2 regions of the Sphingobacterium sp. 1.A.5 genome follow, and region 1 is predicted to be linked to the other one. Evidence: riboswitches for the same ligand, from Rfam matches in the RefSeq annotation. Region 1 holds a riboswitch; the other holds the start of a gene.

Region 1 (6,266 bases):
TAAATTGTTATTGCCTAATGAATTCCACCAGACTAAACCTTCCTCAGATAACCCTTCCGCTACCTTTTCATTAAGAACCGCCTGCATCAATTTGGGTATCTTATCAAACAAATAATTGTTAAGCTTGATTATATTTGGAAGACTCCTATAGTTGGTGTCTAATGTGCCGTTCTCAATAAAATCAACGACATTATGCTCTGATAAATGAAAATGGTTTGAAACCTGTTGATCGATTTGCTGCAAGAGAATACGCCAATCTCCATTTCTCCAACGATAAATGCTCTGCTTTACATCTCCTACAACCAAATGCTCACTTATTTTTCCTGTAGCTACAGAAAGGGCATTTAATAATAACGGACTGTAATTTTTCCATTGAATTCTGGAAGTGTCCTGAAACTCGTCAAATAAAAAATAATTATACCTATTACCTATCTTTTCCCAGATAAAAGTTGGATCAGCATGCTCATCTAAACCTAGTTTATTCAATAAAATCTGTGCATCCGATATCAATTGAGCAGAATTTTCCTTCCTCCATAAACTCAACAAATCGCTCATCTCCTTAAGTAATCTCAAAAAATACAGATTCGTATGCACCGACTGGTAACCAATATAGCTGGCAAAATGTTGTTGAAGGGTTAATATGGCATCCAATGCCGGTTTTATACCTGATATATATTCATAACGAACGACTTTATTGGAATCTGTGAAGGCATCTTCATTATCAGCCAATTCAGAAAACTTGTCGAAAACCTTACTCTGTATATCAGAAATCGATATTTTTCGAACATCGATATTCAACTTGCTAGTTGATACAAACTTATTTCTGGATTTTCCTTTCATCTCTGTTTCATCAACCCCTAAACTTTGATAAACAGATTTATATGTTTCTAAACTTTGGGAAAGTGCTTCTAAAAATGAATTCGTTTTATCCTCTATTTCTTTATTCAAAAGATTGAAAATCTTATTCGTGTCAGAAGAAATCATAAAGCTGTCAAACTCCTGAAAATTCTCCGAAAAGATTAAACCAGCCAACCCCATTAATTGTTGACGGTAGTTCCAATTTTCATTGTTGCTGATTTTTTGCTCTGCATAGCTGATGATCCATTCCAACAACTCTGGTCGCTCATCCAATAACTGATTTAACATCACTGTCAAATCTCTTTTCACTTTATTGGTGTTCATTTCTATGGCATAGCCAGAATCTAAATTCAGCTCGTATGTAAAACTCCAAATTACCTTTTGAGAGAATCCATCAATAGTACTTACTGAAAAATGACTGTAGTCATGAAGGATTCGGCGGTAAACCCTATTTGCTTTCTCTTGAATTGTAATCCTATCCCATGACCCAACCTGTTGTAATTGAGATCTATATTGTTCAATTTCATCACTATCAGCACCTGTCGCCAAGCCGTGAAGAACTGTCATAATCCGATGTTTCATCTCAGCAGTAGCCTTGTTTGTAAAAGTTACTGCCAAAATTTCCCTATAGCTACTTTCCTTAGATAACAATAAAGTCAAATAATGAACCGTTAAACTGAAGGTTTTCCCAGATCCAGCAGAGGCCTTTACAATTTTTAATGGAGCAATTCTTTGCATAAAACGACAATAATTAGAAGAGCTTGAATATCGGAAAATTTTAGAATTAAGTAGTAAGTATTTAGTATTTAGAATGTGAATTGGCTATAAAGTAGTTGATAAATTCGTTGCTTAATCACTTTGTAAAACATTATAAATGTCTAAATACTAAATACTTTGTTCTAAATACTATTTTTTGTATCTTTGCGTCCCCTCCTGCATGTAGCACGGGGGATATGTTGAATACATAAATAAAATTAAAACATGGCAACTAAAATCAGATTGCAAAGACACGGTAAAAAAGGAAAACCTTTTTACCATGTAGTAGTAGCAGACGCACGTTCACCACGTGATGGTAAGTTCATTGAGCGTTTAGGTTCTTATAACCCTAACACTAACCCAGCAACAATTATCTTGGATTTCGAGAAATCATTGGACTGGATGAACAAAGGTGCTCAACCTACTGACACTGTTCGCGCTATCCTTTCTTACAAAGGTGTATTGTACAAAAAACACTTACAAGGTGGTGTGAAAAAAGGTGCTTTTGATGAAGCTAAAGCTGAAGAGCTTTTCGCAGCTTGGACTGAAGGAAAAGATGCACAAATCGAAGGCAAAAAATCAGGCTTGGCAAAATCTAAAGATGATGCTAAAAAAGCTGCTCTAGCTGCTGAAGCTAAGAAAAAAGAAGAAAAAGCTGCCGCTATCGCTGCTAAAAATGCCCCTGTTGCTGAAGAAACAGCTACAGAAGAAGCAGAAGAAGCTGCTGATGCTGCAGAAAACACTGAAGAAACTGAAGGTTAATCCTTACTCTAAAGTATTTGAAAATGCCGGTCTAATCTTAGATCGGCTTTTTTTATAAATACAAACTCCAGAAAAAGGATAAATTAGGAACATTAAATAATACCTATTAATAATTCGTATTTTTGCAAATTAATTTTAAAGTATGACTAAGGATCAGTGTTTTTATATAGGATATATTAGCAAAACCAGAGGGTTGAAAGGAGAAGTCCAAATGTTCTTCGAGTTCGATAATTACATGGACTTGGATTTGGAAATGGTGTTCTTGGAAATAGATAAAAAATTAGTCCCTTTCTTCGTAGATAAAATTAAACTGCAGAATAATAGCACTGCCTATGTCAATTTTGAAGATATTGACCATATCGATAAAGCCCAACCTTTATTAAGAAAAAGCGTATATCTGCCAAATGACAAAATGCCCGAACGTGATCCTGATGATTTTACATACCATGATTTAGTCGGATTTATAGCAATTGAAGAAGGCGAAGGAGAACTGGGAGAAATAACTCATGTACAAGAAATGCCCCAACAATTTATAGCAACAGTGGATATTGATGGTAGAGATGCTATGTTCCCACTAAATGAAGATTTTATTGTGGGTATAGATCCTGAAGAAAAAATAATCGTCCTCAAGTTACCTGAAGGATTGATAGATATGTATTTGGAATAAAAAAGAAGGGAATTCATGCGAATTCCCTTCTTTTTTTGCATAACATTTTGAGATTAAGTTGCTAATAACGATATTAGCCCTCGCTTATAGAGAAAGGCAGAGGGAATAGACCCGCTGAAGCCTTAGCAACCTGACACCAGTCAAGGTGCTACATTCTACCCCGATTAGGGAAAGATAAGCCAAAGAATCAGGATCCGCTGTGTTCTCTCTAAGCCTTAATATATTTTTATGAAAATCGTAGATCATATCAAAAACGCGAAAGGCAAGACGTTATATTCTTTTGAGCTGTTACCGCCTGCAAAAGGACAGGGAATTCAAAGTATCTTTCAAACAATGGACGAACTTATGGAATTCAAACCTCCCTTTATCGACGTGACCTACCATCGCGAAGATTACCTCTACAAACAGCACGCTAATGGATTGTTGGAAAGGGTATCCTATAGAAAACGTCCAGGAACAGTAGCAATCTGCGCCGCAATCATGAGTAAATATAAAGTCGATGCAGTACCTCATTTGATTTGTGGTGGTTTCACTAAAGAAGAAACCGAAAATGCTCTCATTGACTTGAATTTCTTAGGTATTGACAACGTATTGGTACTAAGAGGAGATGCTAGAAAAGGTGATGCAGATTTTATCCCAACACCTGGAGGACATGCTTATGCTACAGACCTCCTAAGACAAGTAGTGGATATGAATGAAGGATCATATCTGCATGAAGATATAGGAAGCTCCGAAAAAACAAACTTCTGTATAGGTGTCGCTGGCTACCCAGAAAAACACTTCGAATCCCCAAACTTCAATACTGACTTTAAATGGTTGAAGAAAAAAGTAGAAATGGGAGCAGAGTTTATCGTAACTCAGATGTTTTTCAATGTAGAGAAATATAAAGAGTTCGTAACGAAATGCCGCGAGAATGATATACATGTGCCTATTATTCCCGGATTAAAACCATTGACAACAAAAAAACAACTTATAACACTACCTCGGATATTCCACCTAGATATTCCCGAAGATTTAAGCGATGCAGTCGAATCCTGCAAAACAAATGCTGATGTAAGACAAGTTGGAGAAGAATGGCTAGTACAACAATGTAAAGAATTAATTGATTTTGGAGTTCCAGTCCTGCATTTCTACACCATGAGTAACCCAGGGCCAACCAAAAAAATCGTAGAGAAATTAGTATAGGATATAATCCATTATTATAAATAATATACAAATAGGCGAATGAGAAATCATTCGCCTGTTTTTTTTACCGCTGTTAAATATTGTTAAGGTGAGATTCTTATAGATATACTTTCTTAAATTTATTTGATAACTAACCATGTATTATGAACTATAATAAAATCAACAATTATCTTGGATGGCTTTGTGGATTCATTGCCCTTCTAGTATATTCTTTTACTGTAGAAAGATCAGTGAGCTGGTGGGATACTGGTGAATTTATTGCAGCAAGTAAAAATCTAGAAGTTGTTCACCAACCTGGTGCACCTTTATTTCTAATGATCCAAAACTTATTCTCAAATTTTGCTCTCGGAAATAATTCCAATATCGCTCTATGGATGAATATTGGATCATCAACTTGTTCTGCTCTGACCATTGTTTTTCTTTTTTGGACTATTACAGCCTTGGCTAGAAAAATTGTTTTGGGAAATAAAGAAGGTTCATCAATCCAATACATCCAAATATTCTCAGCAGGTATAGTGGGTGCATTAGCCTATAGCTTTACAGATTCATTTTGGTATTCGGCAGTTGAGTCGGAGGTTTATGCTATGTCTTCACTCTGTACAGCGATTGTATTCTGGTTAGCACTTAAATGGGAGCGAAGAGCAGATAACCCAGACTCCAATAAATGGCTTTTATTGATCGCTTTTGTTATGGGATTATCAATTGGTGTCCATTTATTAAACCTTCTAACAATCCCCGCCTTAGCATTGATGATCTATTTTAGAAAAGCAAAACATGTTAACTGGAAAGGAGCAGTGATATCGTTTGGTTGGGGCGTCCTTGCGTTAGCATTTATTTTGTGGGGAGTTATTCAGTATTCAGTACGAATAGCATCAAATTTTGATGTGTTTTTCGTGAATACGTTAGGCCTGCCTTTCGGAACAGGTATAGCATTTTTTATTTTGTTAATCATAGCTTGTGCAGTTTATGGCATAATATACTCAATTAAGACAAACAAACCATTATTGAATTTGATAATTCTAGGAATCTGTTTGCTTTGCTTTGGTTTTACTTCTTTTAGTATGGTTTTAATTAGAGCACAAACAAATATTGCTTTAAACAATTATCAGCCAGATAATGCTTTTTCATTTTTAAGCTATTTAAGTAGAGAACAATATATATCCGAACCATTATTTAAAGGACCAACATTTAATTCAAATATTATTGATGTAAATGAAGGCAAAACATATAGAAAAGATGAAAAACAATATGCTGAGATTGATTATGTAAAGGGGTATGAATATGATAAACAAGTTCTTTTTCCGCGATTATATAGTAGTAAACATGCTGATTTTTATAAGCAATATTTAAATTTATCAGAGGGAGAAACTCCAACCATTACAGATAACTTGAAGTTCTTCTTCAATTATCAAATTGGACATATGTATTCTCGGTATTTTATGTGGAATTTCGTCGGTCGCCAAAATGATACCCCTGGACAAGGTGAAATTACATCCGGAAATTGGATCTCAGGAGTAAATTTTTTAGATGAACTTCGGCTTCCTGGAATAAATACTGCACCGGAATACATGAAAAATGACCCTAGTAGAAATACCTATTTTTTCCTGCCATTAATATTAGGAATTATAGGTGCACTTTGGCAATTAAAGAAAAATAAGAAAGATACAGCAATTGTTGCCCTGATGTTCTTTTTCACCGGTTTGGCCATAGTTATTTATTTAAATCAATCACCTTTACAGCCTAGAGAACGTGATTATTCCTATGCAGGATCATTTTATGTGTTTGCAATTTGGATTGGGTTGGGAGTTTTAGGAATTATTGATTATTTAAAAACAAAGGCTCAGCGAATTTCAATCAGTACATTGACATATTCTACTGCTGCAATATGTATCCTAGCAGGTCCAATTTTATTGGTAAAGGAGAATTGGGATGACCATGACCGCTCCGAAAGAAATATGACCAGAGAAGTAGCATTAAATACTTTAAATTCTTGCGAACCAAATGCAATCGTAATTACTTACGGAGATAACGATACCTT
Region 2 (6,266 bases), on a different contig from region 1:
AAACCGCAAGAAAAAGAAAAAAATACAGCCAAAAGGAAAACAAAAAAGGAAGATACAAGAAATCAATAATATGGGATTATTACATGAATAAAATCCATAAATTCTCGCAGCTTCATGACAATAATTTTCATTAAAGATAGATCATCTGAATTATCTTTCTTTTGTTAATCTGCATTGTTTTGCAACACTTTGAGCAATTTTTTAATTAGTGATTTTAAATTATTTTACCCTTAGAATATTTTGTATTTTCGTGGTCTATGTCTGTAGATATTCAAGCGAAAATAGAAGAACTTACCCGTGAGCTAAACGAATATAATTATCAATATTATGTGTTAGCTCAACCCTCCATTTCGGATTACGATTTTGACCATAAATTGAAGGAACTGGAGGCTTTGGAAATTCAATATCCTGAATTTAGAGACCCGAACTCCCCTACCCTAAAAGTTGGAGGTGATATTACACAAAGGTTTAATACTGTCCGTCACAAATGGCCGATGATGTCTTTGGGCAATACCTATAACGAACAGGAATTAAAAGATTTTGATGGAAGGGTAAGAAAAGTAGTTGGAGATCAAGTTCAGTATGTAGCTGAGTTGAAGTTCGACGGTTTATCGATCTCAATATCTTATGAAAACGGCAAACTCGTTCAGGCAGTGACACGTGGGGATGGTACACAAGGTGATGAAGTCACTAATAATGTAAAAACAATCCGCAGTATTCCACATCAATTAAGGAAAGGGAATTATCCGCCAAGTTTCGATATCCGTGGCGAGATCTTCATGCATAAATCTGCCTTTTTGAGGTTGAACAAAGAGCGTGAAGACAATGGGGAACAAACCTATGCCAACCCAAGGAATTTTGCCTCCGGCACGATCAAGCTTCAGGATTCTGGAGAGGTGGCCAAAAGACCTTTAGATTGCTTCCTGTACTTTCTGTACTGTGACAATAGAAATAAATTGTTCCATGATCATTGGCATAGCATCGAAGAAGTCAAATCTTGGGGCTTCCCAGTCTGTGAACATTCAAAACTTTGTAATTCTATTGACGAGGTCTTGGAATTCATCCATTATTGGGATGATGCCCGCCATAAACTGACTTATGAAATCGATGGCATTGTAATCAAAGTCAATGATTTCGCACAACAAGAGGAATTAGGCTTTACCGCTAAATCACCACGTTGGGCAATATCTTATAAATTCAAAGCTGAGCGCGTCGAAACAATCTTGAACAGCATTAGCTATCAGGTCGGCAGAACCGGAGCTGTTACTCCAGTTGCCAATTTAAAACCAGTTTTGTTAGCTGGTACAACGGTAAAAAGAGCTTCTTTACATAATGCAAATGAAATTGCTCGTCTGGATCTACATGAACAAGATACTGTATTTGTCGAAAAAGGAGGAGAAATAATCCCTAAAATCATCGGTGCCAACGTTGAAAAAAGACCGGAAGGAACAAAAGCATTTGAATATCCAAGTACATGTCCAGAATGTGGTACGCCATTAATTCGAGAAGAGGGCGAAGCTGTACATTATTGCCCAAATGAAGATGGCTGCAAACCTCAAATAGTAGGCAAGCTGCAGCACTTTATAGGCAGAAAAATGATGGACATTCAAGGTTTGGGAGATGAAACTATAGAAACATTCTACAAGCTTGGATTGATTCGTAAAATATCAGATATCTATACATTGATTGATAGAAAGGATGAGTTGGTCGGTATTGAACGTTTTGGTCAGAAGTCTATTGACAATATGCTCAATGGCATTGAACAATCTAAAAATAAACCTTTCGAGAAGGTGCTATTTGCTTTGGGAATTCGCCATATTGGAGAGACGGTAGCGAAAAAACTTGCACAACACTTTAAAAATATCGAGGCAATCAAGAATTCCACTGTAGACGAAATATTGTCAGTACAAGATATTGGACTCCGCATAGCAGACAGTATACATGCCTATTTGACAAATCCTGAACATTGGGAAGAGATTGAAAAACTCAAATCCTCGGGCCTGCAGTTCGAAATAGAAGAAAAAGAAATACAACTCGCCGGTGATAGTTTATCGGGCAAAACGTTTTTGATATCCGGTGTATTTGCAGAATATTCCCGGGAAGAATTGACGGAATTGATAGAGGCGCACGGTGGCAAGATGCTTAGCAGTATTTCTTCAAAGCTGAATTATTTAGTTGCCGGTGATAAAATGGGTCCATCAAAACTGGCAAAGGCAGAAAAACTTCAGATTCCAATGATTTCTGAAGCTGAACTTCTGTCAATGATTAATGAATAAAAATTAAAAATAATATATACAAACGATGAACGAGCTTCAAGGTGCGGGAGTTGCATTAGTTACTCCATTCCATGCGGACGGCACAGTAGATTACGACACTTTAGGGAATTTGATTGATTATCAAATCGAGGGAGGAATTGATTATTTGGTTTCATTGGGCACAACAGGTGAAACTGCAACATTGAATCCAGATGAACGAAAGAAGGTGTGGGAATTTACTTCTAAGCATGTCAATAAGCGTATCCCATTGGTAGCTGGAATCGGTGGCAATAATACTTTTGAAATCGTTGAACAAATCAAGAATTTTAAGGTATTGGATTACATTGCAATCTTATCAGTTTCACCATATTATAACAAACCAACGCAAGAGGGAATCTATCAACATTATAAGGCTATTGCTGAGGTTTCGAAGCTTCCGATTATTCTTTATAATGTGCCTGGCAGGACAGGAAGTAATATGAGCCCCGCTACGACGGTCAGGTTGGCTAAGGATTTCAAAAACATAGTAGCTACAAAAGAGGCTTCGGGAAATTTTTCCCAATTCAGCGAAATCTTAAGAGATAAACCAAAAGATTTTCTTTTAATCTCTGGAGATGATCCTGTTACACTTCCTATGATGGCCATGGGAGCAGCAGGAATAATTTCTGTTGTAGGCAATGCCTATCCGACAAAAGTTTCTGCATTGGCACATTTATGTAGTGAGGGTAATTTTGAAGAGGCGAGAGCTATTCATTTGGAATTATTAAGCATGATAGACCTTTGTTTTATTGAAGGAAATCCTGCAGGAGTGAAATATATTCTCGAGAAAAAAGGAATTGGAAAGGACAATGTAAGGTTACCGTTGGTACCGGTCAGTTCGAAAACGAAAGAAGCAATAGATGCAGAGATGCAGCTACTAGGATAAAAAAAATAATAGGTTGGCCATGTAGTTTGGCCAACCTTTCTTATTTTTAGGTATTCTTATTGTATCTATAGAAAAACTGAATTAACAAAATAATGGAAACAACTACCCAACAACCCAGCAAAAGGGGTTCAGGCTTTAAAAAGTTCATCAGCTGGTTTCTGCTCATTATCTTCTTGGCCTTCGCAGTATTTGTTTATTTCAAGTACTACTTTGTTTTTGGCGAGGGAGTTAAATCGGGAACTTTAAATTATGCAGTAAAAAAAGGAAATGTCTTTAAGACCTATGAAGGAAAATTGATTCAAGAAGGTATCCGCAGTCAAAATACGGGGACTGGAATTTCAAGCAATGAATTTGAATTTTCTATCGAGAGCGATTCTGTATTTAAAGTATTGGAGTTAAATAGTGGTAAGGCTTTTGATCTTCATTATAAAGAGTACCATGGTGTGCTACCTTGGCGTGGAAACACGCGTTATGTAGTGGATAAAATAATCCAAATGCATGATGCTAAGAACAACACTTTTTAAAAAACTGGTATTGAAATAACAAAATATTTGGGACCTCAAATCATTGTATGTGAATAGGCTAACAAGATTTGAGGTCTTCTTTTTTCTAAAAAAATTGCAAAATTAATTTCCGTAGCCTATATTTGCGGAGTACTTCGATAGTGGTACACTAATCATTACCTCTCTAAAAAAGATGGTCTTGATTTATAAAGAAGTGGCGAGAGACTGGCTCAATGACCCACTGGCAACCTTCAATAAGTATTGAAAAGGTGCCAATTCCTGTCCGAAGCAATAAAGCTCAGGAGCATATAAATAAAATAGACTATGACTTCAGAATTTTCAAAATCAGAATTATTGTATCTTGTCGGAAAACCGACAACAGATTCTTCTATTAAGATTAAATCCATCAACTGTATTTGTATTTCTCGAATGCGATAGTCGTCCTATGGCAGAATTATTCTTATTGAATAGAATTGTCCATACCAATTGACGACCAAATCATAGAACTCAAAGGATTTAATAATTTCATTTTACTAACATGATTAAAAAAATATAAAAATGGCAGATAATAAAAACCTAAAATTTGAAACTTTACAAGTACATGCAGGGCAAGAAGTAGATCCTACTACTGGTTCCAGAGCATTGCCTATATATCAAACTTCTTCTTATGTATTCGAAAACGCAGAACATGGAGCCAACCTTTTTGCATTGAAACAATTCGGTAATATCTATACTAGGATCATGAATCCTACTACTGATGTTTTCGAAAAACGTATAGCAGCATTAGAAGGCGGCGTAGCAGCAGTTGCTGTAGCTTCAGGTCAAGCAGCACAATTTATCGCTTTGACAAACATCCTGGAAGCAGGTGAGAATTTTGTTTCTGGTTCCAACCTTTATGGTGGTACTTATAATCAATTCAAAGTTTCCTTTAAAAGATTGGGTATCGAAGCAAGATTTGCTGAAGATACTGATGCAGATAAGATCGAAGCTTTGATCGATGACAAAACAAAAGCCATCTATGTAGAAACTATCGGCAATCCAAGCTATAATATTCCAGATTTCGAACGCATAGCTTCAGTAGCTAAGAAGCATGACCTTCCATTGATCGTTGACAATACCTTCGGTGCTGGCGGTTATTTGTTCAAGCCTTTAGAGCATGGCGCAAATGTGGTTGTAGAATCAGCAACTAAATGGATTGGCGGCCATGGAACAAGTATTGGTGGCGTAATCATTGATGGCGGTAATTATAATTGGGGCAATGGAAAATTCAAGCAATTTTCGGAACCATCGGAAGGATACCATGGTTTGGTGTTTTCAGATGTATTTGGCGAAGGTGGCCCATTTGGCAACATTCAATTTGCTATCCGTGCAAGAGTTGAAGGATTAAGAGATTTTGGCCCTGCCCTATCCCCTTTCAATTCTTTCTTGTTAGTTCAAGGATTAGAAACATTATCATTACGTGTGCAACGTCACGTTGACAACACGCTAGAGATAGCTCAATGGTTAGATGCGCATCCACAAGTAGAGCATGTAAGCTATCCAGGTTTAAAAAACCACCCATACCATCAAAACGCACAGAAATATCTGAAAAATGGATATGGAGCGGTGCTTTCATTTACCATTAAAGGTGGCGTGGAAAAAGCCAATGAATTTATTGATGCATTAGAATTGATCAGCCATTTGGCAAATGTTGGAGATGCTAAGTCATTGATTATCCATCCAGCAGCAACTACTCACCAACAGTTGAGCGCTGAAGATCAGAAAAAAGCAGGTGTAGCACCAGGTCAATTAAGGCTCTCGGTAGGTATTGAACACATTGAAGATATAAAAGCGGATTTAGCACAAGCATTTGACAAAATCAAATAAGGTGGGGGCCTTATTTGATTTTAATGGAGGAAGATAATTTATTAGAATGAGTTTAAGAACTTTCGGATATAACCAAGATTTCGAATTAGAAAGCGGAAAAAAACTGGCGAATCTTCAAATTGCGTTTCATACTTATGGAACCCTGAATGAAGACAAATCCAATGTGATATGGGTTTGCCATGCTTTGACTGCTAATTCGGATGTGTTTGATTGGTGGCCTGGATTATTTGGTGAAAACGAATTATTCAATGATAAAGACTATTATATAGTTTGTGCAAATGTTTTGGGATCGCATTATGGGACTACGAATCCCCTATCGACAAACCCAGAGACTAATTTGCCTTATTATTCGGATTTTCCTCAATTTACAATTCGTGATATCGTGCATGCTCATCAACTTTTAGCGAATCACCTAGGAATCAACGAGATCAATACCTTAATAGGAGGCTCCTTAGGAGGACAGCAAGCATTGGAATGGACAGTTTCAAAAACAATCAAAATCCATAACCTAATTGCAATTGGCACAAATGCTTTCTTTTCGCCATGGGGTATTGCTTTTAATGAGAGCCAAAGGCTTGCAATTGAAGCTGACTCGTCATTCTTTGAGAAAAAACCTGATGCAGGACTCAAAGGATTAAAAGCCGCCAGAAGTATGGCCCTACTCTCTTATAGGACCTATAATGCGTATGGTACTACCCAAGTAGAATCTGACCATGA

Evidence for each region. Region 1 has a riboswitch for S-adenosylmethionine ahead of CRT24_RS07320 (methylenetetrahydrofolate reductase). Riboswitches for the same ligand answer to the same signal wherever they lie in the genome.
Region 2: another riboswitch for S-adenosylmethionine. It lies ahead of CRT24_RS18745 (O-acetylhomoserine aminocarboxypropyltransferase/cysteine synthase family protein); the one in region 1 lies ahead of CRT24_RS07320 (methylenetetrahydrofolate reductase).

Annotation. Positions count from the first base shown of each region.
Region 1 covers NZ_PEBA01000012.1:59,576-65,841, reverse strand. The annotation lists gene CRT24_RS07335 (exodeoxyribonuclease V subunit beta) at 1-1,596, opposite strand, end outside; gene CRT24_RS07330 (30S ribosomal protein S16) at 1,840-2,376, shown strand; gene rimM (ribosome maturation factor RimM) at 2,519-3,043, shown strand; SAM riboswitch class I at 3,125-3,224, shown strand; gene CRT24_RS07320 (methylenetetrahydrofolate reductase) at 3,272-4,228, shown strand; gene CRT24_RS07315 (protein O-mannosyl-transferase family) at 4,372-6,266, shown strand, end outside.
Region 2 covers NZ_PEBA01000064.1:187,678-193,943, reverse strand. The annotation lists gene CRT24_RS18765 (glycosyltransferase family 2 protein) at 1-134, shown strand, start outside; gene ligA (NAD-dependent DNA ligase LigA) at 258-2,276, shown strand; gene dapA (4-hydroxy-tetrahydrodipicolinate synthase) at 2,302-3,180, shown strand; gene CRT24_RS18750 (hypothetical protein) at 3,273-3,704, shown strand; SAM riboswitch class I at 3,885-3,998, shown strand; gene CRT24_RS18745 (O-acetylhomoserine aminocarboxypropyltransferase/cysteine synthase family protein) at 4,242-5,549, shown strand; gene metX (homoserine O-acetyltransferase) at 5,596-6,266, shown strand, end outside.